3 regions of the Peribacillus sp. NPDC097295 genome follow, and region 2 is predicted to be linked to each of the others. Evidence: riboswitches for the same ligand, from Rfam matches in the RefSeq annotation. Region 2 holds a riboswitch; each other region holds the start of a gene.
The links. Region 2 has a riboswitch for thiamine pyrophosphate ahead of ACIQXN_RS05955 (3-oxoacyl-ACP reductase). Riboswitches for the same ligand answer to the same signal wherever they lie in the genome.
Positions count from the first base shown of each region.

Region 1 (10,138 bases), on a different contig from region 2:
GCAGCTCTTTCCACCATTCTTTTCTGGCTTTTTTATGCTGTAGTTTAATTCTATGCTCAAAAAAAGATACTTGAGGAACTTCAATTGAAATCATATCATCGAAATCTTTCAAGCTCTTCTTTATTTGACTAACCGTCTCTTGATCACCCTTGGCTAAGCGGTTTCGTAAATCCTGATTCTTCGTCAATCGAGCTCAACTCCTTTCTAACCTTTTTTATTCCTGTATGGACACGTGACTTCACGGTTCCTTCTGGCATCTTCATGATTTTCGCGATTTCTTCGTAAGAAAACCCGTAATAATGCTTCAATATGATCGGAATCCGCAAATCATCCTCCAAATGGCCCAATGCTTCCATCACATCGTCCCATGCTTGGTTGTTGGCTTGTGTCTCCCATTTTAGCTTCCTGACAGCTTGCTCTTGCTTTAACCAGGACAGTTCCCTTTTCTGTTTCCTTTTCTGGTCCAAGTACACCCGGGTCGAAATGGAAATCAGCCAGGTTGAAAACTTGGATGTCCCTTTAAACCTTGAAAGATTCTCAATTGCCTTTGAAAAGGTTTCCTGGGCCACATCTTCTGCGTTTTGCAGATTAAAAGTCAATTTAAGCAAATATTTTAGCAGAAAAGGATAGGAGGTTTGAAATAATTCGGCTAACGCCTGATCATCTCCCCTTTTTGCAGCTTTAACCAGCTCCATCTCTTCCATCTAATCACCCGCTCCCTGATCCGTACCTTTTATACTTATAAGACGTTTAAGGAAATGAATTTGTTCACCAGGATGTAAAAATAGTTTTCATTCCGGGATTATTTCTACTTCTGAAAGGATGACATGCGTTACGGTTGCAGCATAAGGGATGGTTTGATTAATGAATTCTTCCACTTTTTGAAGGCTTTCACAGCGGATTTTAAGCATAAAACATGCACGTCCGGCGACCCGATAGCAAAAGTCGACATGCGATTGCGCAACGATAAACCTTTTGAACCGGTCATATTCCCCATTCTTCACTGTCGCTTCCACAATACATTCAATGGGAAATCCGATTTTCTTATAATCAATTTCAGTGCCATAGCCTTTAATGATGCCAAAGGACTCCATTTGCCGGACACGCTCTGTAACGGCTGGGGCAGACATCTCCACCTTCTTGGCCAGTTCCCGCATGGAGAGCCTGCTATCGTTGGTCAATTCGGCTAAAATGCTACGGTCTTTATCGTCTATTTTCATTTGAATATAATTCTCCCCTTTATCTATCTACTTATTAATTTATTGTTTAGTTTTCTTTTCATATGTAATTAAATTTCCTATCTTACTATATTATGATTATCTCAAAGGGGAGATGTTTATGCCAAGAATTATTAGTTCGGAACTCGGATCAAGTCCATTTCAGCAATTGTTTCATAATGAAGTGATTTCTCATAAATGGAGTGACCTCTCAGAAGCCCTTTCTTCTGAAGGGGTGCTTACGAAGGAATTAAAGGAAAATGTCAGAAGGGTCCTAGCATATGGAAATGGCTGTACGTACTGCCAGACGAAGGGCCGCCCTTCAAAACCGGAGAATCTAAAAGAAAGTTACGCCATCGCCTTTGCAGAAGTATTTCTAATACAACGTGAGAAAACCGAAGAAACGACCTTTTTAGTATTAAAGGAAGCATTCAGCGATGAAGAAATATCAGAATTAATAGCCTTCATATGTTTCACTACCGCCCAACAATACTTCGGGGCCATGATGGGGTTGAAATAGAGTCTGTATTCCCCATCTCTAAAAATATATAAAAAGCAGAGGAATTCACGTAGGAACTTCCTCTGCTTTTTTATTGAAGAGCATATGTAAAACACAGTCTTGCCAATCAATTTGAAGCATGTAGCTGGTCTAAAATTAGTTTCACTATATCGTTCCGTGACATATCATCAGTCAAATTCCTCTCTCTATCCACGCCAAGACAATCATTCGGCTTCCACCAAGCACGTAAAGACTCTTCTCCAAAATCCATCTTTTTTGAACGAGAGTTGTGACGTTTGACTGTTTCTTCAAAGGATAAATCAAAATAGTAAGTATAGACCTTTTCATTATAGAACTGAATTAAATGATGGAGCATGTCATCATAGAGATTTTTATGTAAGATGCCTTCCAAGATGACATATTCACATTTGCCTTTGCCGTATTCTGTGATTTGCCGTATCAAATCAATGGAAAGGTTCCCTTCTCTATCGTGAACCATTAACATGTCACGGCGAACGGTATCCTGAGAAACCAATAGGGTTCCTTTTCCCAACTGAAGTTGAAGGCTTTTTGCAATCGTTGTTTTACCACTGCCAGAGTTCCCTCGTATGATTATTAGCTTCGATTCCATAGTCTCCCCCTAATTAAATCCCAGGAGTAAAGCGCAACATTTTCTCCGGTTTAAATTGATTTGTTCCGTTTTTTACTTATTTACTTGCTTGCATCATCACATCAGCTTCTGGTGCTTTTTCATGGATGAATTTCGGTATGATGGTCATATATAGGAAACCTACAAAGAGCAGGGACCCGCCAACTACCCAATATAATGTTTCTACTGAAATATAGGCGGGGAATCCAAGTGCAATCAAGAATAAGGTGATCGATTGTGACAACATCACCAAGGGATTGATCCATCCTTGGACCCTGCCCATCATTTCGGGAGCAACGAGGCTTGGAAGCCACCCTCCAAGGGATACATTAAGTATGGGAAGCGATAGAGCAACGATGGCTAAACCAATCATATATTGCAGGGTCGTTTCGACAAGCCCGGCAGCAACCGTGCCCACACCCGATATCAGCAAGCCAACGACCATCATATGATGAAGCTTCATTTTTTTGGCCAGCATAGACGCTAAGATGCTTCCCAGCAATATCCCTACCCCAAAAATGACCCCTAAGATGACCGAATACTTTTCATAATCAACAGGTTCAAGTTTGTACTTCAAGATGAAAACCTGCATCACGGAAAACCCACCATTTACAATGCCAAATACCAGAAACCCGCTGATTAGCGTAAACAATAATTTATACTGCCATATATATTGCCAGCCAATTTTAAAATCTGCCCAAACACCTGTTACACTCAGTTCCTTCAAATGGTAAACTCCATTCGGCTGTCTGATTTCTTGTGTAATCCGACAGGAACGAATCAAGAAGCCGCTGATTATAAACCCGATCACATCGAAGATAATTGCTCCCTCGATGCCGACTGACCAATAGATGAAAATGCCGATTCCGTTTCCGAAAAGCATGAACAAACTCGAAACCATCTGATTTAGACCCGCCGCCATCGTATAATCCTCTTTAAGCAAAATGCCTTGAATCAACGCTGCCTCTGCTGGCACAAAGAAATTCCTGACGGCACTTCTCAGAAAAATGATGGCAAACGAGACCATGAGGAGCTCTTGCTCTAACGAGAGAAGAAATAAAACCGACAAGCCTGCGCAGATCCAATCACAATACAATGCTACCTTTTGCCGGTCCAATCTGTCAGCAAAAACACCAACAAGTAAGAAAACAGCGAGTGTTGGTAAAGAATACATTAATTCCGTAATCGTTGCATACATCGGCTGATTGGTGAAGCGGTCTAATAGGTAAAACATGAATGCCGTCATGCCGATGGTCCCGCCCATTTGCGATGTTACGTTCGCTAAAAATAATTTCGTATAATTCCTATTTTTAAAAAGTTTTATAATCTCGTCCAATCCCCTTTATTAGACTTTTTAGTTAATTTTACCTAAAAAGTATAATTCTCGAAAGTAAAAACGACGATTTATTTACAGATGTCTTTCACAAACGCTTTGCTCCACTGGGCAGAACAATCAACTTATCTTCAATAAAACCAAATTGACCAATAGTATCCTTCGTTCTTTTCCTAGGTACTATGACATCGCCATTCTTTATCACTGTTAGTATGTGCCTTATCTTCCATCAAGTCTAAATTTTCTAATAGGTTTTAAAATGATATACGCGGGTAAATATACATCATAACCCACTTACAAAAACAAAAAGATAAAATATTACGGCACAAACATTTTGATTTATGCTTTTCAAAAAAGTATATAAATTAAAGGAGTAAACAACAATGAACAAAGTAATTTCTGCTGATATTAAAACAAATAAAAGGTTATCCATGCGTCAAATCATGAACCTATATCAAATAACAAAGGAATTTAAAGGAAATATTTATTTTATCTGCAATCATAAAATGGTCGATGCTACAAAACTTTCTACTTTTGTCTCATTCGTCCTCATCCTACAAGAATGTGTAAATATGAAGGTTATCTTGGAAGGACAAAATGTCCATGCAATGTTGGATAAAGTTCAAGCTATTTGCAAAGAAAATGATGAAAATGAATTAAGCTTTCAGTCCAACCAAACCGTTGGCATCTAATAAATAAAAAATCAGATTTAGAAGAGGTGTTAGAAAATGAGAACCATTTTAACCATTATTGGAGCAATCGTCGTTATCGGTGTAATTGTAAACTTCATTTTTTAATGAATGAAAAAAGACTGTCCACATGTGACAGTCTTTTTTTTGTGTCGAGTAGGTTCTTTCCCTCTTACCATGGGATATCCCATGATTTCCATTTACCTAGCCCTTCTTTAATTTCATTTCCCTTATCAATCCAGTATTGCTTTCTTTCCTCTTCTTCTTCCTTTTCTTTCTGTTCAGCTATCAACGGTCCGATATCTTCTGCATGGAAGGATTCGGTCGTTTCGTTCTTTAATGCCTGAGCCATGATTTTTTGAAAGATGATTGCACTTCCCTGGCTGCTGTGTGTGGTTAGATGATGTTTTTTGTCCGTTTTATCATAACCGGCCCATACAGCACCTACTAAATTAGGTGTATAACCAACGAACCATTGATCCTTCACCCCAGAAATGCCTTCAATCGGCACCTGCGTCGATCCTGTCTTTCCTGCGACTTCATAGCCAGTGACAGCGGCATTTTCGGCCGTTCCATATTTCACTGTCCCAAGAAGCATCGCATTCATCTTGTCAACGACATCCTTAGAAGTTACCTTTGTCTTTTTTTCCTTCCAGACCGCGATCTCTTTTCCATCCGCATCTTCAATCTTGATAATGGCATGAGCATCATAACGGTTACCCTCATTGGCAAATGCAGAAAAGGCTCCTGCCATTTGCAGTGGAGAAACGCCCTTCTCCATACCACCTAAGGCAATCGACAGATTACGGTCGTTCTTTTCGTAAGGAATTCCGAACCGCTTGAGTGAATCCAATCCCTTATCGATACCAATTTCATTTAACAGCCAAACAGTCGGTACATTTAAGGAATTCATTACTGCTTCATACATAGGCACTTCCCCTTTGTATGTACCATTCAAATTGGTTGGTTCATAATTCCCGAACTTCATCTTTTCATCTTTTATAGAATCCGTGATTTCATATCCTTCTTCAATCGCAGGAGTATAGGCCACGAGCGGTTTAATCGACGAACCAGGGGATCTCTTCAGCTGTGTTGCCCGGTTGTATCCCATGAATTGGTGTTCTCCCCTGCCTCCTACAAGGGCCTTTATGCCTCCAGTCTTAGGTTGAAGGAGGACCGTTCCACTTTGCACCAGTTTGTCATCGCTTGTCCCGGCAGGAAAATTGCCATCTTCGCTATAGACCGTTTCTGCTGCCTGCTGCATCGGTTGATTTAGCGTAGTATGGATTTTATAGCCCCTTGTCAGCAGTTCTTGAAGTTCCAAGCCATACTTACTGGTGGCTTCCGATAGGACATGGTCCACATAATAAGGATATTTCCCCTTTAAAGGATCTGTATTTTCACCTAATAGAAGTGACAATTTCTCCTTTTTGGCAGAAGTGGCTTCCTTTTCGGTCAAATATCCATGTTCAGTCATCCTAGAAAGGACCAAATCACGTCTCTTGACCGCACCATCAGGATTTTTATACGGGTCTAACTTCGAGGGCAGGTTAATGACCCCCGCCAGTAAAGCTCCTTCGGCGATGGTTAATTCTGAAACATCCTTGGAAAAATAGATGTTTGCCGCCTTTTTAAGTCCCCAGGCACCATGCCCAAAGTAAACCTGGTTCACATACATTTCCAAAATCTCATCTTTCGTATACGTACTTTCCATTTCCTGAGCGATAAAAAACTCTTCTATCTTCCGTTTCAGGGTACGATCTGATTCAAGCATTGTAATTTTTACAAGTTGCTGGGTAAGTGTACTTCCGCCTTCAACTACGCCTTTCGCCTTGACATTTTTCACCATGGCCCGCGTAATTGCTTGATAATCGATACCATGATGTTCATAAAAACGGTGATCCTCAATGGAAACGACCGCTTGGATGACATGGTCCGGTATTTCCTCTATCGCGACGCCTTCAGATTTATTAGCCGTAATGGTACTTGCTACATTCCCATCCTCATCATAGATCTTTGTCGGCTGCTGAAGTTGATCCTGAAGATTACTTATATCCACAGTTTGTTTAAAATAAATGAACAAACCAACTCCCACTACCACAATGATTGATAAAATTATCAGACCTATTTTCAATAACCCTTTCATTTGAACCCCCATTTTCCCAGATGCGACATGCTTCATTAAAAATATTTTACCCTTTTTATGAAAGATAACTCTTGCAATGGGTTAAAAGACAAAGTTTTATCTTACAAACATTTTTCCTTTAATCCTTTTTCCATGCAAAAGTACATGCATCGTATGTATGTCTAGTTATTCCACATACCCTTTACCCTCATTTATTAATCAATATACCTTTGAAAAAAGGGATGAAGCCAAAAAAAATGGGTATATAACCTGTAATGACATAATATGGGGAGAGATGATCGATATGAAGGAATTGAAACGAATTGTCACCGCGTATGATGGAAATGAAGATAGTAAACGAGCAATAGAATACGGAGCTACACTAAAAAGGGCCTTTCCTGAAGCTGTACTGACCATTGTTCAAGTTTTGAATGAAAAGGGGGAAAATCGAATTATCGAAAGTGCATCCGCTCCAGGATTCGTCCCGGCAGCAGGCTTTTATGTCGACCCCTCACAAACACATCCCGTTACAGAAGTGGAACATCAGCTTCAAATGAGGGCTAACGATACTCCCTCGGTTTTTGAAAATAACGCAAGAATCGCCGAAAGTAACTTACTAAGCCTGCTAAACGAATACAATATTAAAGGGGAAATTGAGATATTGGAAGGTAATGCCCCCGATAGTATATGTGCCTACGCAAAGCAAACGGATGCCGATCTTATCATCGTCGGCAACAGTTCCAAAAGTGGCTTGGAACGATTCTTCCTTGGAAGCACAAGCAGTTCCATTGCCAAGCATGCACCTTGCTCGGTATTTATTGCAAAATAAAAATAAGGGCCGGCTCATTCTTGAGCCGGCCCTTTTCTCTTAATAGGCTTTTCTCATCAATACTTTCGAAGCAGCCGAGTAAAGCGCCATTACCACGACCGCTGATAAGATGAAACTAATCAGCATATATGTCCCATTGTAGATTAATGAATAAAGAACGACTGGTTGTCCTTCTGGCGCATATTCACCAAAGAAAACGATACCTGATGTAAAATGACAGATAAACCTCAGAATACTGCCCACGAACATGCCGACTATTCCAAATAATTTAGCTTTCATAAGGTTCTCCTCTTTATAATTATTCACGAATCCATTCATGAATAATCCAGAAATCCCAACGACGGTAAAAGCAAGGAAATAATCAATGAAGCCTTGAAGGGGTGTCATAATTTGAACCGGCGTAGCGACTATCTGCAAAAGGCCCAATAATAAACCGGTTGCCATTCCACCCTTGATCCCCCAGCGATAGGCCATCAAGAAAATTGGCACCATGGCAATGGAAATCGATCCCCCCTGCGGCCAAATTCTTGCAAAAACAAATCCGGAGACTAAATCCAACAGTAATGCCAATGCAGAAAAAATAGCGATCTCTGTCATGAATAATGTTTTATTTTTCATCATCTCTCACCCTTCTCCACGTGCAAAAGTGCCCATGAGTTCCCATGTTGCTTTTTTGGCATACAAAAAAGCAACACCAGGGCGGTAATGGATGCCCAGTATTGCTATCCAAAACCACATCCCTACGCTAGTACTAACTAACAGGTTCATAGGGTCTGAACTCAAACGTTCACTCTCAGCCATCTTGGCTCCCCTTGTGGAAGTATTTAATTTTTAATCCTCGGTTAGAATATACTACTAGTTTCAATAAATAACAAGTAGATAAATGCAAAGAAATTCATTTAAATTTCCCTTTTATTGGTTTTATTTTTTCATACAACCAACTTCTTTTTATATCTTCAATACACATGCCATAAGCCAAGTTAGATGGATTAAGTCGACAATTTTTCTATAGACTCACTAGGCTTTGTTTTGATATCTTTATTAAGGCTATTTTTGCACGAGGGGGAAAAGACATGGATAAACATTCAATTTCTGCTGAAAAGGGTGCCTATATCAGTATTGCCGCATATATATTCTTGTCAGCCCTCAAATTAACATTTGGTTATTTTGGTGACTCCAAGGGCCTTTGGGCAGATGGATTAAATAACACAACCGATATCATCGCCTCTGTTGCTGTATTAATAGGTTTAAAAATATCAAAGCGACCACCTGATGATAATCATTCATACGGTCATCTGAGAGCTGAAACCGTCGCTTCATTGGTTGCTGCCTTCATCATGATCACGGTTGGCCTACAGGTCATATACAGTGCCATAGAATCTTTCTTCTCACAGAATAAGGAAGCTGTACCGGATATGTTTACTGCTTACGTCGCTTTATTCTCCGCCATCTTCATGTACGGAGTCTATCGCTACAATTTAGCTTTGAGCAAAAAGACAAAGAGTGCTTCCATCCAGGCTGTTGCACAGGATAATCGTTCGGATGCTTTGGTCAGCATCGGCGCTTTCATAGGCATCATCGGGGCCACAATCGGAATCTCATGGTTGGATGCCGTTGCTGCATTGGTTGTGGGAATGATGATTTGTAAAACCGCTTGGGATATTTTCCATGCCGCTTCACTCTCTTTGACGGATGGGTTCGATGAACAACATCTACAAGAAATCGGTCAAACCATCCTGCTAACGGATGGAGTGAAGGATATGAGTGAAATCAAAGCTCGAATGCACGGAAATGAAATCCTTGTCGAAGCTACCATTCATGTCAATCCGCTTTTGACCGTCATCCAAAGTCACGATATCACTGTGAAAGTGGAAGAAAACCTTCTAAAGGAACATGGCGTTAAACATGTCATCGTTCATATTGAACCATATGTCTTTCAAAAAAAAGGTACCCGTCATTAAGTTGCGGTACCTTTTTTTTAATATACAATACCTTATTTTCACGTTATTTACCTGCAATTAATAGATCACCACAGAATTCCTGTACTTTTCCCCCCTTAAATGAGTATTTAAAGAAAGCTTTTAATCTGGTATTATTAAAAACGTATATAACATTCTGGAAGTATATGCTAATTAATTCATTAAAAGTAAATAAATTCATTTTCCTACACGATGGAGGGCAAAATGGTATTGAATCGAGAAATGACTCTTCACTTCCTATCTTCTCATAAAACTACTATCCTTTCCGAATGGAAAGAGCGCTTGAAACATTTACCCGATGGTTATATAGACTTTTTTGAAGAAGAAATAGAAAAAATTTTAAATTCACTGATGAAACAACTGAGAGATACAGATACTAACATGGATGAGATGCTAAAGGATTTAGGAGAAAAAATTTCAGCTAACCGAGTCAAACAACATTTAAATATGGATATTTTCTTTTCTATAACCTCGATTGGAAGGTCTATCATCATCGATCAATTTCTAAATTATGAGATCGTTAAAGGAGAAATATCTGCCGTTATCCATCAGGTGAATTCATATTTTGATAAAATCATTTATTTCGCTCTATCCAGTTTCACGGATTTGAAGACGAAGCAGGTCGCGAAGCAATATCAGCTGATTAATCCTAATCATAAAGACCGCTTGACACTATTGGGCCAAATGACATCGAGCTTTGTCCATGAATTTCGGAATCCCCTCACTTCGATAATGGGATTCGTTCAATTGCTGCAAGCCGAACAGCCTGAAATCAAGTATTTGGATATCATTTCAAAAGAATTAGACCAACTTAATTA
Region 1 covers NZ_JBIWCW010000003.1:176,120-186,257, reverse strand. Annotated here, with positions in the region: gene ACIQXN_RS07205 (YxlC family protein) at 1-187, opposite strand, end outside; gene sigY (RNA polymerase sigma factor SigY) at 144-704, opposite strand; gene ACIQXN_RS07195 (Lrp/AsnC family transcriptional regulator) at 792-1,220, opposite strand; gene ACIQXN_RS07190 (carboxymuconolactone decarboxylase family protein) at 1,339-1,737, shown strand; gene ACIQXN_RS07185 (kinase) at 1,844-2,347, opposite strand; gene ACIQXN_RS07180 (MFS transporter) at 2,424-3,701, opposite strand; gene ACIQXN_RS07175 (hypothetical protein) at 4,082-4,390, shown strand; gene ACIQXN_RS07170 (transglycosylase domain-containing protein) at 4,560-6,533, opposite strand; gene ACIQXN_RS07165 (universal stress protein) at 6,817-7,341, shown strand; gene thiT (energy-coupled thiamine transporter ThiT) at 7,381-7,962, opposite strand; TPP riboswitch at 8,062-8,164, opposite strand; gene ACIQXN_RS07155 (cation diffusion facilitator family transporter) at 8,415-9,302, shown strand; gene ACIQXN_RS07150 (ATP-binding protein) at 9,525-10,138, shown strand, end outside.
Region 1: another riboswitch for thiamine pyrophosphate. It lies ahead of thiT (energy-coupled thiamine transporter ThiT); the one in region 2 lies ahead of ACIQXN_RS05955 (3-oxoacyl-ACP reductase).

Region 2 (10,138 bases):
AATTCACAGAAAATTCACTGATTTTTGGCGCGAATTACTATAAAATGAGAGATAACAAATCGTTTTAATTGATAAACCTCCCAATTTTACCCTCCGATATTCTCGATTACCATGATAACCCTTATGCAATTGATAAAGGTTGAACAATAGGTGGATATAAAACTTCGTGAATTATATCAATATACAGATAGTAAAAACCTCATTAACTAGCTAAACACCCATTAGAATATTAACTATTTCTCACTTTAATACCTTTTTGAGAAGAAATAATACTTAATGACGTTTATTATTATATTAAAATTATTATAAATAAGTATTGATTTTTTTCTAAGAAACTATATTATTATATATATTAAAACTTATGAAGAGGTGGTTCATTTATGTCGAATAAGAAAAACCTTACAACTAGCTGGGGTGCTCCAGTTGGCGATAACCAAAATTCAATTACTGCTGGGTCACGTGGTCCAGTTCTTATACAAGATGTTCACTTATTAGAGAAACTGGCTCATTTTAATCGTGAACGCGTTCCAGAACGTGTCGTTCATGCTAAAGGCGGCGGGGCATTTGGTACTTTCACCGTGACAAATGATTTGTCAAAATATACAAAAGCCAAAGTGTTTAACGGCGTAGGGAAAGAAACGGATATGTTCATCCGTTTTTCAACGGTAGCTGGGGAACTTGGTTCTGCTGATACATTACGTGATCCGCGTGGGTTTGCAGTCAAATTCTACACAGAAGAAGGAAACTACGATATCGTTGGGAACAATACACCTGTATTCTTCATTCGAGATGCAATCAAATTCCCTGATTTCATACACACACAAAAAAGGGACCCTAGAACGCACTTGAAAAACCCGACGGCAGTATGGGATTTCTGGTCTCATTCACCAGAATCACTACACCAAGTAACTACATTAATGTCTGACCGTGGGATTCCAGCAACATGGCGCCATATGCACGGTTTCGGAAGCCACACTTTCAAGTGGGTGAACGAAGAAGGACAAGCTGTCTGGGTGAAATACCACTTTAAAACAGAACAAGGCATTAAAAACCTGGATGTGAACCTTGCTGCTAAACTTGCAGGTGAAAATCCGGATTACCATACGGAAGATCTTTTCAATGCGATTGAAAACGGTGACTTCCCAGCATGGAAATTATGTGTTCAAATCATGCCTTTGGAAGATGCGGATACTTACCGCTTTGACCCATTCGACGTGACTAAAGTCTGGTCGCAAAAAGATTACCCATTAATTGAACTTGGACGAGTGGAATTGAACAGAAACCCTGACAACTATTTTGCTGAAGTAGAGCAAGCTACTTTCTCCCCAGGATCATTCGTGCCTGGCATTGAAGCTTCTCCAGATAAAATGCTTCAAGGTCGCCTATTTGCTTATGGCGATGCCCATCGTTACCGTGTGGGTGCAAACCACAACCTACTTCCGGTTAACCGTCCTAAATCGGAAGTGAATACGAATCAACGCGATGGCTTCATGCGTGCGGATGATAATGGAAAAGGTTCCGTCTATTACGAACCGAACAGCTTCGGTGGAGCAACGGAATCTCACGAAAACAAACTTACTCCGTTTGAAGTGTCTGGACAAGCTGCACAAGTTTCTTATGATCACCACGATCACTATACACAAGCGGGAGACTTATACCGCCTGTTGAGCAAGGAAGAAAGAACACGTCTAGTAGAAACTGTCGTGGGTGCCATGAAACCGGTAGAATTAGAAGAAATCAAACTTCGCCAAATCGGTCACTTCTACAAAGCAGATACAGAATACGGAACTCGTATTGCTGAAGGTCTTGGCTTGGCAGTACCACAAGAAGTATAAGAGGTAGGCATGAAATCACCTGAGCAGGCATTCATTAATTCAATGAATGCCTGCTATTTTTTTGGGTAATCTCCTGAAGAGATAGGGAATCTGGAAAATAAATAGGTGCATACGAAAAAGCTCTTCTCTGATATTTCAGAGGAAGAGCTTTTAGTCTTATAAACTATTAGACTAGAAAAGATGAGGGCTACCTGCAAAGACGAGGGCAGATGTAGATTTCCCTTATCAATGACTATGTACGGTGTTCAAATCTTAAAAGTAACTCTTATGACTCGTAAAAAGCCCTTATCTTAAGGAGTGCTAATAGTTGTGCGTTAAAGCGATTACTCCTTTTAACGCTAGTATGGGCCCCACCTACGCCACATACTTTGACGGCCACGCATGCCATCCAACCTAATTTCATTATAATGGAAAGCGCTTACATCTACAAAAGGTATCGTAATGCAAATTTCGACATGTGGAAAATAATACGCCTCCATTCATATCAGTTGGTTGTCCATGCCAATGAAGATAGTGGCTGAGGTTGTTCACCATACCTGATTCCCACCCTTTTTAATAGTTCCCTCACCATTCATCCCTTTTATGTAAAAACAGAAAAAAATACTTGTAAACGTAATTTTAGCTAATAAATTTAATTAAAAGACGAATAAATATTTGTTTTTATTGTGTTATAGTTCGTATATAATGATTTTGAACACATGGAGGGGGAGAAGCTGAAAATGTATAAAACAAAGAAGGTATTATTATTGGGTTCAGGTGAATTAGGCAAGGAAGTCATTTTGGAAGCACAGCGGCTTGGTGTGGAGACCATTGCTGTAGACCGGTATGAACACGCACCAGCCATGCAAGTGGCCCATCGAAGTTATGTGATTGATATGCTTGACACGAAGCAGCTTAGGGAAATCGTTGAAAAAGAACAACCTGATTTAATCGTTCCCGAAATCGAGGCTATTGCTACTTCTGAATTGGTTAAGTTGGAGGAAGAAGGGTTCTCGGTCATTCCAACAGCAAGAGCGGCTAAGTTGACGATGGATCGTGAAGGAATTAGAAGGTTGGCATCTGAAACGTTAAAGCTACCAACGGCTGCATATCGATTTGCTAATACATATGAAGAGTTTATTCATTCCGCAAAAGCTATTGGTTTTCCTAATGTCGTTAAACCGCTGATGAGCTCTTCTGGAAAAGGGCAAAGTGTCTGCCGAACGGAAGAGGACTTAGAGAAGTGCTGGCAAATGGCGATGGAAGGCGGCCGGGTCCAAAATGGTAGAGTGATCATCGAGGAATTTATTCGCTTTGATTCGGAAATTACGTTGCTAACTGTCCGTGCCGTGAATGGAACGATGTTTTGTGCACCAATCGGTCATGTCCAGCAGGGCGGGGACTATATAGAATCTTGGCAGCCACATGCTATGACAGAAGGACAAATCATTGAAGCAAAAAGGATTGCCAAGAAGATTACAGATGAACTTGGGGGATATGGTTTATTTGGAGTGGAGTTGTTCTTATCAGGGGATAAAGTCTATTTCAGTGAAGTGTCACCACGTCCGCATGATACAGGGTTAGTGACATTGGTCACCCAAAATTTATCCGAATTTGCCCTGCATGTTCGAGCGATTTTAGGATTCCCGATTCCTGAAATCTCATTAATTACACCTGGAGCAAGCCGTCCCTTGAAAGCACCTGTTGAGTTATCGGAATATTCTATAGTCGGGGTGGATCAAGCCTTGGCTCAGCCGAATACGCAGGTGCGCGTTTTCGGAAAGCCAGTCACGAAGGTTGGCAGAAGGGTAGCTGTGGCATTATCGGCAGCTGATTCTGTCGAGACGGCGAGGGACGTTGCGACACGTGCATTGGATTGTATGAAGATAGAAGGATAAATCAAGGGGCTGTCTCATAAGCACTTTTTCGAGTAAATAACACAAAATTGAAGAGGCAGAAATGTTGTTAAATCAACATTTCTGCCTCTCTCTATTTAATTAGTTTAGGCTTAACTACCCCTTTTGGGACAGCCCCTTCTTCTATTCTAATAGAGTTAGTCTTTGTTCTTAATTTACCTCTTCGGTTTCCACTTCTTCTCCCGTACCATAACCACTGATCCAATACCCTTTTTCATCACCATAATTAACATATACATTGTATTTTTCCAATGTAGTTTTGTCATAACCATTTACGCTGACAGTGCCTCCACCTATAGCAGATGTAAATTCGATACTTTCAGGTTCAAATGCTATATCTTTTTCTTCTTTTAAATAATTAATAGCTGCTTCATTTGCTTTTTCTGTGATTTCTTTTTTATCTTCTCCGCAACCGGTCATTAAAAATACGACTCCCAAAACTAAAAGTAATTTAATTACAATTTTATGCAAGTCATCCCCTCGTTTTCTTTGCGTCCATATCAAAGGATTGTTAAAATCAATTATAGTGAAATTTGGAAGTTAATACACATGATTGGTACAAGTGTGGGAACGAAATTCATAAGGCCATGTTCGTAGGCATGAAAAAAATTCTGGTCGTGTCTTCCTTGAGTACCGTTGCTTTCATATTCATGATGATCCTTTGTGCATATATCGATTCCAGAATGACTGGAATGACCTTTATGACAACCTCATTGGCTTTTGCGCCAGGAGGAGTGGCGGAAATGACCGCCACTTCAGTTGCCCTTGAATCGGACCCGATGTTTGTCGTTGCTGTTCAGGTTCTCAGGGTGTTAATGGTATATGTGACGTTGCCGCCATTATTTAAATGCTTGAACCATCGAACGAATCAAAAAAAGAGACATCCCGATTTATCAGCATAGTATTCACCCCATCACCAATCCGCCATCGACAATCAAGTTTTGACCGGTCACGGCCCTGCTCCATGGAGAGGCGAAGAATAATACGGCATCAGCTGCCTCTTCTGGAGTGGTTACTTTTTTCAGCGGTGTACTTTCTTCTATTAGATGGAAGACTTCCTCTGTAGTTGCAGCACTTGCGTCGGTTTTCATCAGCAGGCCCCCTGAAACCATATTGACGGTGATTCCGGCTTTACCTAATTCACTTGCCATGTTTCTTGTGAATCCAAGGAGGGCGGCTTTGCTGGTATTATAGTCATGGTAGGGGATGACGGGATTTTGAAAGAGATTCGTCCCGATGTTGATAATCCGTCCGAATTTCCCTTCGATCATGTCTTTTTGACCGGCCTGTACAGTGTTCAATGCGGCTTTTATGGTCCCTTCGAAATGGGCTTGATAATCTTCCCATGAAACCGTCTCGGCTGTTTTTCTGGAGGCGGAATCAAAACTGAAGTTTACTAACGCGTTATTTACAATCGTTGTGATGGGCTGGTCAAAGTGTTCTTTCGCCTTCTGAAACATGGCGTGGACTTCCGACTGGTTTCTTACATCAGCGCGAATTGCGATCGCCCGATCATCCCCTATTCTTTCAACCACCTGTTGTGCTTTATCTTCACTTTGAAAATAGTTGACCACGACACGGGCTCCCTCCCGTCCGAACCCTTGAGCGATGGCGGAACCAAGGCCCCTACTGCTCCCTGTCACCAATACAATTTGATAGCTTATCTTCATAAAACTCTCTCCCTTACTTCATTTTTCCCATAAAAAAAGATCACCCGAGTAGAGGGGTGACCTTGAATGAGACAAATTTCATTTCAATGCCACTTCCCTCCGCTGGTGCTAGCCAGATCAGGTTCAAAGGGTCAGAGTGTTGCCACTCCTCTCAGCCAAAAAGGCTCCCCTAGTGTTTTTTATGAATTTCTTAAAATTATAGCATAAGTGTCAAAGCTGCCCTAAATAACTTTTTTTACTTTTATAATCCATTTTAAGAGGGATAGTATGGATATTAAACGTTTACAGTAAGGGGGTGCATTTACGAATCGTTTACATAAGATCCCTATATGTTTACATCTTCTTAATAGTAGGTTCATGTTCTTGATGTATATTTTAATTGAATATTCCATTAAATGAGTAGGGGGTCATTTTTTTGAGACGTACATTCAGTAAAAGAATCTTACCGGTTGCCATCATTACTGCATTAGCCCTTGGAAGTGTATCGTGGGGAGGTACAGATGACGACGCTTTGGCAAAAGGGAAGCCTAAGAAAGAAGCCGAAATCAGAAACGTCATTTTCATGATAGGCGATGGAATGGGAGTCTCCTATACATCCGCTTACCGGTATTTGAAAGACAGACCTGCTACGACTGTAGCTGAAAAGACAGCATTTGATAAATATCTGGTGGGGCAGCAGATGACATACCCAGAAGATCCTACACAAAATATCACGGATTCTGCTTCAGCAGCAACGGCGATGTCAGCCGGTGTGAAAACGTATAACGCAGCCATTGCTGTCGATAATGATAAGACAGAAATCAAAACGGTATTGGAAGCGGCTAAGGAAAGCGGGAAATCTACTGGCCTTGTTGCAACATCAGAAATCACCCATGCCACCCCGACATCATTTGGTGCGCATGACGAAAACCGAAAGAACATGAATGGCATCGCGGACGATTATTACAAGGATTTAGTAAATGGCAAACATAAAATCGACGTTCTTTTAGGTGGAGGTCAATCCAATTTCGTACGGCCCGATGTCGATTTGACAAAAGCATTCAAAAAAGATGGGTATAGTTATGTGACGGATAAAAAACAGCTGTTAAAGGATAAAAACAAACAGGTTCTTGGATTGTTCGCTAAAGAAGGTCTACCTAAAATGATTGACCGCACCCACGAAACGCCTTCACTGGAAGAAATGACAGACTCGGCGATTCAACGCTTGAATAAGAATAAGGCCGGATTCTTCTTGATGGTGGAAGGAAGCCAAATTGATTGGGCTGGCCATGATAACGATATTGTCGGCGCCATGAGTGAAATGGAGGATTTCGAAAGGGCCTACAAAGCAGCGATTGATTTCGCGAAAAAAGACAAGCACACCTTAGTCGTGGCGACGGCTGACCATTCGACGGGAGGCTTTTCAATTGGGGCAAAGGGAGTGTATAACTGGTCCGGCGAGCCGATTAAAGCTGCCAAACGGACACCTGACTTTATGGCGGATGCAATCGTAAAGGGAGCGGATGTCGAAAAAACCTTGAAACAGTATATTGATCAAGATGAAATGAAGCTAACGAAAGAGGAAATAGAATCAGTCAAAGATGCTGTCACGAGTAAAAATATTACGACCATCGACAATGCGATTGAGACCATCTTTGATAACAGGTCCAATACGGCTTGGACAACCGGGGGACATACGGGGGAAGATGTACCCGTTTATGCATACGGACCATATAAGGAGCGTTTTGCCGAACAGGTCGATAACACCGACCAAGCCACCATCATCTTTGATTTATTAAACTAAAATACTGGGAGGGATTCGGTGAACAAACTACTATTATGTGCCTTTTTATTGACCACATTTGGTGCACTCAACACTCAGCCAGCCTTTGATGAAGAATCAAACGTGACAGAAAAAACAGAGGAAAGTGCCAAACCATTGGTGAAGAAGGAAGTGTATGTTCCAAATCCCCAAATTCCGGATGATCGTGAATTGATACAGGTCGGTCAACAAGTTTCCGATTCAAAAGGTGAATTGTCTTTAAAAGAGTATAAGCAAGTAAATGAGACGGTGAAGGTCGGCCCCATACAGGTAGTAATCAAGGATATCAAGGTCATGCATGTGATACCGGATTATAGCATGATTGATTTCTTTCATGGCTATACCCATGAACACGCATTCGATATTGTGAAAATAAACGTGAAAGTTGAAAATCCCACTGCCGATAATGTCAAATTTTCTCCAGTCGCTTTTCTTGAAACAGATGGTGGGGAACATTTGACTTGGAAAGATGATATTTACTTAGAAAATCTGAATGGAGAAGTAAAAGCAAAGAATTCAAAACAAGGGAATGTAGGGTTCATTCTTCAAAAAGAAGAAGGTGTGAAGGAGATTTCGCTTTTGACTAGCGATGTGATAGATGATGAGGGAAAAGTGATTTCAAAAGGTGAAACGGTAGAATTTTATTTTTAAAGTTCGGGTATGTTTATCCTTATCCAATCCATACTAATAATGTGATAGGAACCTCCTATTGCTTTGAAAAGAATATCCTAATCTTAACGATGAGGTGATACAACATGAGTTATAAAGATCAATTAGATCCACATTCTCAAAAGTTTCACCATAATTGGACAAGACCTAAGCGTTCTAAATCTCAAGTAAATGGCCATACGGAAGTATCGCAAACGAACATTATACTAAGAAGCAATGCTAAGGCCCATAGGTGGTAACGGATATTTCTGATCAATGAGAAGGAGACTCTTAATGGGTCTTCTTCTTTTCCTGATAAAAGGTATATGTGACAAGAACCTTTTACGCAAACACTAAGTTCAGACATGGCTTTTCCTTCAAGATTATGATACCATCTACCTTTAAGGACAACGCAGAACAAGTAATAAAAGTAGTTTGAACATACCAACCGTGACACAATCGTGTAAGGGGGAAAGTTACTTACACTCACTTACATATATACAAATAGAGGACGTGATTTTTTATGATAAATATTAAAATCCCAGAAGCGGATATCAGCATTAAACAAAGAAAACAAGTGATTGAGGGAGATGAAGCCATCATCCCGGAAATTTACGGATTCATCGACTTTCATCTGATTCCCCGTGATAAAGGCGGCATCATCCTATTTTATAATGAAAAAGATGAAGTGATCTTTGTCGGTAAAGCACGCAAACTAAGACAAAGAGTTAAAAAGCATTTCGAGGATAACGTATCCCCGATTAAAGAACACCGTAATGAAGTGAAGAAAATTGAGGCGATTTTCGTAGAAGACGCGATGGAACGTGACATTTATGAAACGTACATCATCAACACGCTTCATGCTAAGTACAACATTGATAAAGTGTTTTATAAGTAATAGTTAAAAAGGGGCTGTCTCATAAGTCCTTTTTCGAGTAAAATGACGCAAAATTGAAGAGGCAGAAATGTTGTTAAATCAACATTTCTGCCTCTTTCTATTTATACAATTTAGGTTTAACTACCCTTTTGGGGACAGCCCCTTTTTAGGTCCTTTAACCTATTTTACTATTACAAATCAGTTAATTATTCTACTCCTCAACCGATAAAAGTAAAGGAAGCTATATATTCAGTCCTGGGAATACTAAATTCGATGTCCACTTTGATTGTGGGCTTTTTATATTGAAAGGGAAGAACATAGAAGCTATTACATATAAAACCAGAGGGGTTAACAGAATGAAATTATCAATAAAGAATAAGTTACTAGTAAGCTTTTTACTTGTCTCCACCATTTTTGGAGTGGCTGCTTTCATATCTTATACGAGTATGAAAGATATGAATGAGTCATATGACTATATCCTTAGTAATGCGAGCGAAGTCCAATCAATCACTCAAAGTATCCAGACGGAGTCAGCGCGTCAAGTAACGTATTTGAGGGGGTATCTTTTATATGAAACCCCGGATATGAAAGAGAATATGTATGAATCGAATGAGAATATTAATAATTTAATAAAGGAAGCCAGGAAATTGGCTACCCGAGATGAAATGAACCAACGCTTTGATGAAATCCAGGCGTCGAATGATGCATGGATAGAGGAAAGCAGGAAATCAGTAGAGACAGTAGCGAAAGATCCAGAAAAGGCGAGGGTCTTGGCCCGTGATAAAGTTGTTCCCATCAGTACTAAAATGGTAGAGCAAACGAATGCATTATATACATGGATCAAAGACGAGGTTATGGTTCAAAAGGTGACAGAGGTTCAAGAAAATTCAAAAGCGGCAACAAGGAAGATTTTCATTCTAAGTTTGGTAGCGTTCCTGCTTGCGATGGCAGATGGATTGCTGATTTCTAATGTCATCTCGAAACCAATCAAGAAGTTGAGCAAAATGGCCAATCGAGTCGCAGAAGGAGATTTGAATATAGAAAAAGTCGATGTGAAAACCCGGGACGAAATTTATGTGTTAAATCAATCCTTTGAAAAAATGACGCAAAACCTGCACCATACGATTACGGCCATTTCTACCAATACGAATAAAGTTACATCCTCTGCTGAGCAGTTGAGTGTCAGTTCCGAACAATCTAAAGAAGCAGCAGAAACAATTGCCCTTTCCATACAGGAAATTTCAGGGGCCTCTGATAGTTCAACACGGCAACTGGAGAGTAGTCTCGGTTCCCTATATGAAGTGAGCCAGGGAGTGGAGCGGATTTCGGAAAGTACGGCTAGTATGTCGGAACTGTCTAAAGAAACAGAGAAGCAGGCAGAAGAAGGAAGCCACTTTGTACAGGAGAACTTG
Region 2 covers NZ_JBIWCW010000002.1:556,350-566,487, forward strand. Annotated here, with positions in the region: gene katA (catalase KatA) at 381-1,835, shown strand; gene purT (phosphoribosylglycinamide formyltransferase 2) at 2,555-3,712, shown strand; gene ACIQXN_RS05945 (hypothetical protein) at 3,881-4,201, opposite strand; gene ACIQXN_RS05950 (AbrB family transcriptional regulator) at 4,264-4,632, shown strand; gene ACIQXN_RS05955 (3-oxoacyl-ACP reductase) at 4,636-5,400, opposite strand; TPP riboswitch at 5,478-5,581, opposite strand; gene ACIQXN_RS05960 (alkaline phosphatase) at 5,810-7,183, shown strand; gene ACIQXN_RS05965 (DUF4352 domain-containing protein) at 7,202-7,852, shown strand; gene ACIQXN_RS05970 (YpzG family protein) at 7,957-8,109, shown strand; gene ACIQXN_RS05975 (nucleotide excision repair endonuclease) at 8,373-8,747, shown strand; gene ACIQXN_RS05980 (methyl-accepting chemotaxis protein) at 9,083-10,138, shown strand, end outside.

Region 3 (10,138 bases), on a different contig from region 2:
ATGTTCACCTCGCTTCCCCATATGGATTGATCCATTTTTGAAATGGCATCAATTATCCTTGTTCTGTAAGTCCCAGTGCCTTCATTGTCTTTAAGATTTCTTGCAGCAAGTTCACCAGAGAGGCTCATTGTAGAAATTCCAGCAATCGCAGCAGAATAATAGTCCCCTGTTACTCCGCAGAAAGCACCAATCAGGGCTGTCGCCATGCAGCCGGTCCCTGTTACTTTCGTTAATAGGGGATTTCCATTATCGATGATGGATGTTTGTGACGAGTCACTGACAGCATCTTTGGCTCCACTCACGACGACTACACTATTCAGTTTCCTAGCAGCAAGTAAGGCCAGTTCGGCGTTGCTGATTGAAAGAGCGCCTGAATCGACCCCACGCGTTACGATATCGCCTCCCATTAGCCTATGGATCTCACTTGCATTACCCCGAATGACTTGAACAGTCATTTTATCGAGCAGTTCCATCGCTTTCTCTGTTCGATAAGGGGTCGAACCGACACCCACAGGATCGACAATTATCGGTATATGAAGATCGTTTGCTGTTTTTCCGGCAATCTCCATCGCTTCCAAGGACATATCATCAATCGTTCCAAAATTTAAAACAAGTGCTTGTGCCAGCTTCACCATGTCGGCCACTTCTTTTGGACTGGAAGTCATGACGGGAGAACCGCCGATTGCTAAGGTTGCATTGGCACAATCATTGACCGTGACAAAGTTGGTGATTTGGTGGACGAGCGGTTTTTTCTTCCTAACTTGTTCAAATAGGTCAGTAATGGCCATTTTCAATTTAAATCACTCCAGTTCTCTTTGTGAAATTGGTAGAAATGGTGAACAGGCCCATGTCCTTTACCAAGTTCAAAGCTATTTCGTATGGCTTCTGAAATATAGACTTTCGCTTGTTCGATGGACAGATCTAAAGGAATTCCTTTTGCAAGGTTGGATGTAATGGCAGAGGAAAGGGTGCAGCCGGTCCCATGCGTGTTTTTGGTATGTATGCGTTCGCCCTTGAACCAAGTGAATTCCTTCCCATCATAAAAGAGGTCATTGGGATTTCCTGCTGCATGTCCTCCTTTCAGTAACACCGCTTTCGGACCCAGTTCAAGAATAGCGGTACATGCCTTATAAAAGTCTTGTTTCGTCCGGATCGGGAACCCGGTAAGGACTTCTGCTTCAGGTATATTGGGTGTCACAAGTGTTGCGAGTGGAAGTAAATCGGTTCTTAACGATGAAACGGCCCCTTCATCCAGCAGATGGTGTCCACTTTTGGATATCATGACAGGATCAATGACGACGGTAGCAGGCTTAAATAACTTAAGCGAATTTGCAACGGTTTCGACGGTCTCCTTTGACCCAAGCATCCCAACTTTTACTGCATCGACATGAATGTCTTCAAAAATGGCGGCAATTTGATCGGTAATCATTGCTAAATCGATAGGCTGGACTGAACGAACTTCCATGGTATTTTGCGCCGTGATAGCTGTGATAACAGACATGCCAAAAACCAGGTGTGCTGAAAAAGTCTTTAAATCAGCTTGGATTCCAGCCCCGCCTCCTGAGTCAGATCCTGCGATCGTTAGTGCTGTTTTCATAAAAAAGCCTCCTCATATAATCATTTTTCAAAAGTACGTTCAATAAAAGAAAGGCTAAGAGTGAACCCATTAATGAACTAAGAAGAAAAGCTGGTAAAAAACCAAAAAGTGCAGCTTTTTCCCCCAATAATAAGACAGCTATTGGATAACAGGCCAGAGAACCAAGAATGCCGGTTCCCAATACTTCTCCTATGCAGGCGATCCCAATCTTTTTTGTTTTTTGGTAAAGGAGCGCGGCCAGGAGGGCACCGATCATGCTTCCCGGAAACGCAAAAATGGAGCCAGTACCTATCATGTTTCTGATAAGTGATACCAAAAAGGCTTGGGTCACAGCAAAGAACGGTCCCAATATTACGGCTGTGATAACATTAACTACATGCTGAATAGGAAAGATCTTTGCATATCCAACCGGGACAAAAATGAACGAACTTGTTAAGGTAGCGATTGCCGTGAACATGCCAGTCAGCGTCATTTTACGTAATAAGTTATTCATATCAACTTTCATAGCGGCCAATCATGTTCGTGATGAACCATGTCCCAAAATAAATATTCATATCGGGAGGTCATTAAAAAGTGTTTCTCTAATTTATTTAGTTCTTTTTCAGGTAAACCTTCCGTCAGCTCATCTAAAAGCTTAGCCAACCATTTATGGGCTTCGGCGAATTTAGGAGATGAGTACGATTCAATCCACTGGGCATAACGATTTGTCGCTAGCGCTTTCCCGTTTTGTTCTTTTAACAGCAAACCAATCTCATAATAATCCCAAGCACATGGAAGCAAACAGGCGACAATGTCAGCCAGTGTCCCGTGATGTGCGGCATTTAGCATATAGCCTGTATAGGCAAGGGTAATGGGGGTGGGTTCGGTATTTTCCAATTCTTCAGAGCTGATTCCGAACTCTTTGCAGTAGTTCCGATGCAAATTCATTTCTACTTGGAGCGTCTCATTTAAAATACCTGCAAACTTGGCCATGGTTTCAAGATTGTTAGCCTTGATAGCCCCTAAAGCAAAAAGTTTGGAATAATCGATAAGATAGATATAATCCTGCTTTAAGTAATAGGCGAATTTCTTTTCTGGTAGTGTCCCGTCTCCAATTGCTTGAACGAAAGGATGAGTATGATTCCTTTTCCAGATTTCTTTTGCACGATGATGAAGTCTCTCACTGAAAGATTTCCATTGGGTATTCGTCATGATTTTTTCCTCCTTTATTAAATTCACATACTTAGAAAGGAGCTTAAAATGAAAAATCAGCCGCTTTCAATTAGAAAGCGGCTGTTCTAGGAATGGAAGGATCCCTTTTCAACCTGCTTTCCTACGCTGGTATGACCAGATCAGGTACAAAGGGTTTGATTCTCAGCCTATTAATGGCTCCCCTAGCAGTTTATTATTCAATTAAACAAAAAACCCGTTCCTGAAAACGGAACGGGGCAGATGGATGAAGTCAAATATCGATGACGATATCATCCACTTTCCTCCGCCGGCATCACCCGGATCAGGTTCAAAGGGTCCGGAACATCATTCCATCTCAGTCTATAGAAGACTCCCCTAGTGGTATTTCGTATGTGATTAATGTCATCATAACAGATAAAAAGGAAAATGCAACCGATGCACACCCATTATCTAAAAGAGTTTAATAGGTAAAAAGTATAAAAAAAATGAACACATTTGACTTTTGGTTGAAAATGGTATAAAATCATGTCGAAATCATTTATATTCTATATTCTTATCCAGAGAGGTGGAGGGACTTGGCCCTAAGAAACCTCGGCAACAGGCCCATCGGGGAACTGTGCTTCTTCCAACAAGCTTATGCTTGGGAGATAAGAAGAGACGAACGGGCATCTGTCAACCTCTTCTTGGATTAGAAGAGGTTTTTATTTTGTGAAAATGTGTTTAAGGAAACTGTAAAAAAGGTATATATATTTTGGCTTAAGCGAAGTCTATAAGATTAGGCTTATTCATAAGTTTGAAGTATGAACCTAAGGAAAGGAGCCATTTATATGGCAGAGTTTTTCGAGAAAAAAGAACAGAGGAGAGCATTGTTGATAGAAGAACTATTATCAAATGGTGTATATAAAACCTCTGACGAAAAGCATCTATATGATGCTCCATTAAAAGCTCTTGAGGATGAATATAGGATTATTATAGATAGATCAGGTAATGAGTCACCTCCAGAATGTATGACATAGCTAAGATGTTTACCTATCATAAATTTACAGCTTAAAAAGGAAGAAGCATTTGCTACATTACAGAGCAAATGCTTCTTCCTTTTTTAAATCGACATAAATAATACATAAAGCGGAAAGTTAATGGGTATTTTGTCACACATAATTTATAAAATAACATATTTAAATCTTGGAATATGATTGATTTTGACTAGTGTATTGATTATGATAAAAAGTGTAAAATACTTGAAAAAATGGGAAGTGATGATATTGCAGTATCCATATATAACAGTGGAAAAAATAGAAGAAAAGCGAAAAGAAATGATCATGTTAGCAACGAATTATGGTTTTACAAGCAGAATTACAGTTCAAGCAAGCCAGGAGTTGGATTCGTTACTAAACGCTGTTAATCCCGTAAGATACTTAGAAAATGCACTTCCCAAAAATTATAGGGAATGAAGTCCTTCTAAATACAAATCTAGTCCTTTCCTGCAATTGAATGAGTCATGTAGTGACACGTTTACCAAGGATGACCAAGTCACGTTCCAATCCATCGAGTTCTGCCACTTTCGGTAAATGAGCCCATTTTTCAAAACCGAATTTTGAAAAAAGTTTAATGCTTGGTTCATTGTGAGCGAAAATAAATCCTAGGAGTGTCTTTACTCCTACCTTCGGACTCACCTCCATAGCTTTCTGAATCGAAGTCTGTCCAATACCCTTTCCACGGAAATCGTCATCAAGATAAATGCTTATTTCAGCCGTAGAATCATATGCGGGCCTACCATAGAAAGATTGAAAGCTCATCCAACCAGCCGTTTTCCCATCATATGTAATCATATACAATGGACGTTTATGGGTATGTTCATCAAACCATTTCAACCGTGATTCTACTGTAATTGGTTCCGTATCTGCCGTAACCATCCTCGAAGCGATTGTAGAATTGTAAATCTCGACAATTTTAGGCAAATCCTCTATTACTGCTTCTCTGAACCCTATTTCCTCATACATCATTTAGCTCCAATCCATATTTTTTAGCTCTTTTCCCGTTCACCAAGGTGCAATAGGAAAGATTTCTCTTATCATACACTTTCCCGGGTTTTTCTTACAATTGTTTTTGAATGTTAGGCTCGTCCTCTTTTTGGGTATTTATAAAATTAAATACTTCCTAGTGAATAAAAAGGAGAAAGATATTACATGAAAAAGATAGTTGGCATATTATTTATTGTACTTGTTATATGTTTAGTTGCCTATGTGTTTCAGGCAGTGGGTGAGAAAAACGATCAAAGAGTCATGGCTTTTGGAGATTCGCTGACATATGGTAAGGGAGATCAAGAAGGGGAAGGGTATATAGATGACCTGAAGCAGAAAACGAATGATTCCGATTCGGATAAGAAAGTGCAATTCTGGAATTATGGAATAAAAGGTCAGGAAACGGACGGGGTCATTAATCAGCTTGAAGATACAGAAATAAACACGAAACTGGATAAGGCCGATACTTTTATCGTTTATATCGGAATAAACGATTTGATTAATAGTAATGGTGGAAATTTGAAAAAAATACATGATCAAAAGATAAATGATGGAAAAAAGGAGTACGTCGAGCATATAGATACGATTCTTTCTTTACTTTTAGAGAAAAATACTAAAGCGGATATTCTTGTGATAGGGTTATATAATCCTAACAAAGAGGATATGAAATTGGAAAACCATATTAATAATTATAACTCCGCCTTACAAGAAAGGGTGGATAAGGATAATAGATTGAAATATATCCCAACGAATGATTTATTCCAAAATAAAGATAAAGAAGAGTACTTCAGTGATGAGATACATCCTAATGAAAAAGGCTACCAGCTTATCACGAATCGAATATTAGATAAATACAATTTTAAATAAGAACAATAAAAAGGGGCATGGAAGCTTATTTCCATGTCCCTTTTATGATGGAGCCTCATGAGCGGAAAGGTTTTTGCTCAGTGGGCTTATGTTTCTGATTGGGAGTTGCTTGGGGAAACTGTAAGTCATGGAGCTGTCTGTATCGTCCATTATTTAGCAGTAGTTGTTCATGTGTTCCTTTTTCCTGGATAATGCCTTTTTCAAGAACGACAATTTGATCTGCCTTTTGTACGGTTGATAATCGATGGGCAATCACGATGGACGTTCGGTTTTCTAGTAAGTTGGATAACGCTTCCTGGATTAGATGTTCGGATTCCGTATCAAGCGATGCTGTCGCCTCATCCAGAATGATGATTTGAGGATTCTTCAAAAGAGCCCTGGCAATGGCAATGCGCTGCTTTTGGCCACCGGAAAGTTTGACCCCACGCTCTCCGATTTGTGAGTCATATCCTTTCGGGAAATCACTGATAAATTCATGGGCATTGGCCGCTTTAGTTGCCTCAATAATTTCCTCATCTGTTGCATCGAGTTTACCATAAATAATATTATCGCGGATGGAACCATTAAACAAAATGATATCCTGTGAAACTATCCCCATTTGGCTTCGTAAAGACTTGAGCGAAAGATCACGAATATCATGACCATCCACTTTAATTGTGCCCTGTTGGGGATCATAAAAACGGATTAAAAGGCTGGTAACCGTTGATTTTCCTGCCCCTGAAGAGCCGACAAGGGCGGTTACCTTTCCTGCTTTTATTATAAGGTTAAGATTGCGGAGTACCGGAACTCCTTCGTCATAAGCGAAATCAACCGCATGAAACTCGATTTGTTTCGTGATCTCTGTAAGATCAAGAGTTGTTTCCTTGTCCTTGATTCCCGGTTGCGTCTCCATTATTTCTGTAATACGTTCAAATGCTGCAGCCGATTGTTGCACGATACTGATTACCCGGCTGAAATTACGAACGGGACTTTGAAGAAGCCTTAGATAAGCGAGGAATGCCACGATTAATCCAATCGTAAACTCTCCCTGCATGACTTGCCAGGCCCCAAATACAATCACGGCGACAAGACCCAAATTGTTCATCAAGTCTATAAGCGGGCCGAACATGGAGCGCAAGCGAACCGATTTGATGTTCGCTACCATATTCTCATGATTCCGGTCTGCGAATCGTTTCGATTCGAATTCTTCATTGGTGAAGGATTGAATGAGCCGCATACCGGAGAGAGAATCCTGCAGCTGATTACTGACCTCGCCGGCAGAACTTTGCACACTTCTAAAAGAGAGGCGGATCCGTTTGCCGAATACACGTGTCATATAGAACATGAACGGAAATGTTAAGAGAAGGACCACGGTCAGCTTCCAATTGATGAAGAGCATATATACTGCAACCGCAAAAAAAGTAACCGTATCTGTTATGACCTGAAGCATGCTGGATGAAATGAGCTGTTGAAGCAGATTTACATCATTCGTAAGTCTGGACATTAAGTCCCCGGTTCGGTTTTTATCAAAGAATTTCATATCCAACTTTTGGATATGGTCATATAAGCCATTCCGTAAATCCATGATCGCCTTTTGCCCGACTTTTGAGACGATATAGCTATTCAAAAAGTTTAGCAATGCCAATAAAATGGCGGCAACGAGGATGCCTGATCCTACCCAAATCAAAGAGCCATATTCTTTGTCTGGAATGACCTCATCAATGGTATATTGCGTAAGTTGCGGTATGGAAAACTCAAGCAAAGAAATGAAGATCATGATGAATATAATCATACTTGAAAATTTCCATCGGGATGGAATGCGATTGAATATTTGTTTGAGCATGACCCAAATGCTTCCCTTTGATGGTGTGGCATTCATTGCACTACGGCCTTTATGACTAAATGGGATATGTCCCGCGCTCATTTTAATCACTCCTACGATAAATTGAAAAATGTTTTTAAAAGGAATATACCTTTAGGACTATCATAGAGGATTAAAAAAATTAGACAACATTTGATGGGTTATCTTTTGATAAAGAACCTTTATGTTTTACAATTAATCCTTATGATGGAATAATCATGGTAACTAGTGAGGGGAGAGGGTAACCATGGATGAGAACAAAAAGATCAGGGAAGAACTTATACAAGCGGTGAATGGATTATCGGATGAACAATTAAATGCTCACCCAGAAGAAGGGCGATGGAGCATCATTCAGGTATTAAATCATCTATATCTAATGGAGAGAGCAATTACTAAAGGCATTGCCGATACATTGGCTAGTGATGAGAGCAAACATGCAGACGATAAACCGATACAGTATACGTTAAATCGTGACACTAAGGTGGACGCACCATCCTCCGTCATTCCAACAGAGGAATTTCTAACATTAGATGAAGTGAAAACGAAGCTTTCATCTTCCCGAGAGGCATTGGAAGCGGTAGTTTCCCATGCGAATGAGGATGCCTTGAACGAAAAGTCTTTCCCGCACCCCATGTTTCAAGATCTAAGTTTAAAGCAGTGGATACCGTTTGTCGGGTTGCATGAAAAACGGCATTTATTCCAAATAGAAGAGTTGAAGTCCAAACTATAAAAAAACTCAGCCTATAGGTTGAGTTTTTTTATATATGGATTCATTTAGGAAAGACTATGTAGGGGGTAGTAAACTGTTGTTACAAGTAAAAAGTGAGGGCTATAATCATGATTATTGCTTTAACGCGCAAAATTCGTTAAAGTGAACTAGTGAGAAAATGGACATAAAAGGAGTGCATTCACCATGGAAGAAATTAAACATTGCCAGGACTCTTTAGTTATAAAAACGAGCTTGGTCCTCCCGCCGGATACTAATAATATCGGTACGATGTTTGGAGGGAAATTGATGGCTTATATCGATGACGTAGCGGCTATTTCTGCAATGCGTCACTCGAGGAGTAATGTCGTAACAGCATCGACTGATTCTGTCGATTTCCTGCATCCCATTCATGAAGGAAATGCAGTTTGTCTTGAAAGCTTTGTAACATTTACAGGCAGGACATCCATGGAAATCATTGTAAAAGTCGTTGCCGAGGACTTACTTACAGGAGAAAGAAATCTTTGTGTTATTTCCTTCTTAACTTTTGTTGCCATCGATGACAACGGAAAACCTATACCTGTTCCACGGTTGGTTCCGGAGACTGAGATGGAAAAGAACTTAAACGAATCAGCCAAACACCGGGCAGACGTACGGAAAAAAAGAAGAGATGATACACAATTCATCGCGAATACCTTTGGTGTGAAATTGCCATGGACGACTGAAAAATCAGATCCAGGGTTATATAAATAATACGAAAAAACGGGCAGCTAATGCCCGTTTTTTCGTATTAGTCATCGCTTGATAAGATTCCAAAGAAACGGAGGATATTAATGAATAGATTGATGAAATCCAGGTAAAGATTCAATGCCATGAGTGGTACTTCTTCTGCAGTTACCCCGTAATGCTTCATACGATTGAAATCATAAAGAACATATCCACTGAATACAAGAATCCCAATAAAGGAAAAGACGAGCATCGCCGTGGAACTTAAAGGCGAGAATAGATTAAATATACTAATGGCTACTAAAGCTAGCAAGGAAGCCAAAAGCATTCCACTTAAAAATGACAGATCCCTCTTGGTTGTTGTTGCGTATAACGCTAATCCACCAAAGACGACGGTTGTCGTCACGCCAGCTAATATCACGACGTTTGCTCCGGCTAAGGCTAGGTAGTGAGCAATGATCGGATAGGTGGTCATTCCAGATATCAATGTAAAAGCATACAGAAATGTGTATCCAATTGCTTTTTTTCTCCTCATGATGAATGCGCCGATCAGCATGGCAATTTCCAAAATCGCTAAAGGCAGAAATAAGGCAGGGGGGATAAGGGTCCCTGCAGCCATCCCTAATACGGAAATGGCAAGGGATATAGCAAATGTACGCATGACAGAGGGTATATACGAATCTACGGTATGTGAATACATTGGGTTTACCTCCATATAATTATTTATACCAGTTCTTACGCAATAAAGTTTGAAAGGTTTCACTTTTATTCAAGGCTTCTTATAGAGGAAACAAAAAAAGTAGCATCTTTGATTAATATTCTTGTTAAGGATAATTTACTGAAATATCAAAATATTAAGAAAATATTTTTCGGAAATCGATAAGTAAAGATATATTTGTCTATAAAGGAACAGCCTACTTTTATTATTTTCATATATATAAAATAGATAGAGTGCTTTAGTTTATTGATGAAACTCCCATTATTATAGGAACGTAAAAATGAAAAAAAATAATTTGTGAAAATAAAATTATAGGGAAAAATTATTCCTAAAGTTATAATTAATTAAAAAAATGTTATAATTTGATAGAAATATGTTGAATAAATATTATAAATTGATTACAATTTTATTTAATTATCAGAAAATTTTTATTTTACCGGTAAAACAGTTTAGGGGGATCAGGATGAAAAAAGCAATATTGCAAGTTGAGAAC
Region 3 covers NZ_JBIWCW010000011.1:67,336-77,473, reverse strand. Annotated here, with positions in the region: gene thiM (hydroxyethylthiazole kinase) at 1-788, opposite strand, end outside; gene thiD (bifunctional hydroxymethylpyrimidine kinase/phosphomethylpyrimidine kinase) at 791-1,597, opposite strand; gene thiW (energy coupling factor transporter S component ThiW) at 1,566-2,090, opposite strand; gene tenA (thiaminase II) at 2,099-2,788, opposite strand; TPP riboswitch at 2,890-2,982, opposite strand; TPP riboswitch at 3,050-3,154, opposite strand; SAM riboswitch class I at 3,318-3,421, shown strand; gene ACIQXN_RS16360 (Fur-regulated basic protein FbpA) at 3,595-3,783, shown strand; gene ACIQXN_RS16355 (aspartyl-phosphate phosphatase Spo0E family protein) at 3,985-4,218, shown strand; gene ACIQXN_RS16350 (GNAT family N-acetyltransferase) at 4,264-4,767, opposite strand; gene ACIQXN_RS16345 (DUF459 domain-containing protein) at 4,954-5,655, shown strand; gene ACIQXN_RS16340 (ABC transporter ATP-binding protein) at 5,711-7,558, opposite strand; gene ACIQXN_RS16335 (DinB family protein) at 7,743-8,225, shown strand; gene ACIQXN_RS16330 (acyl-CoA thioesterase) at 8,409-8,954, shown strand; gene ACIQXN_RS16325 (Bax inhibitor-1/YccA family protein) at 8,992-9,627, opposite strand; gene ACIQXN_RS16320 (ABC transporter ATP-binding protein) at 10,109-10,138, shown strand, end outside.
Region 3: another riboswitch for thiamine pyrophosphate. It lies ahead of tenA (thiaminase II); the one in region 2 lies ahead of ACIQXN_RS05955 (3-oxoacyl-ACP reductase).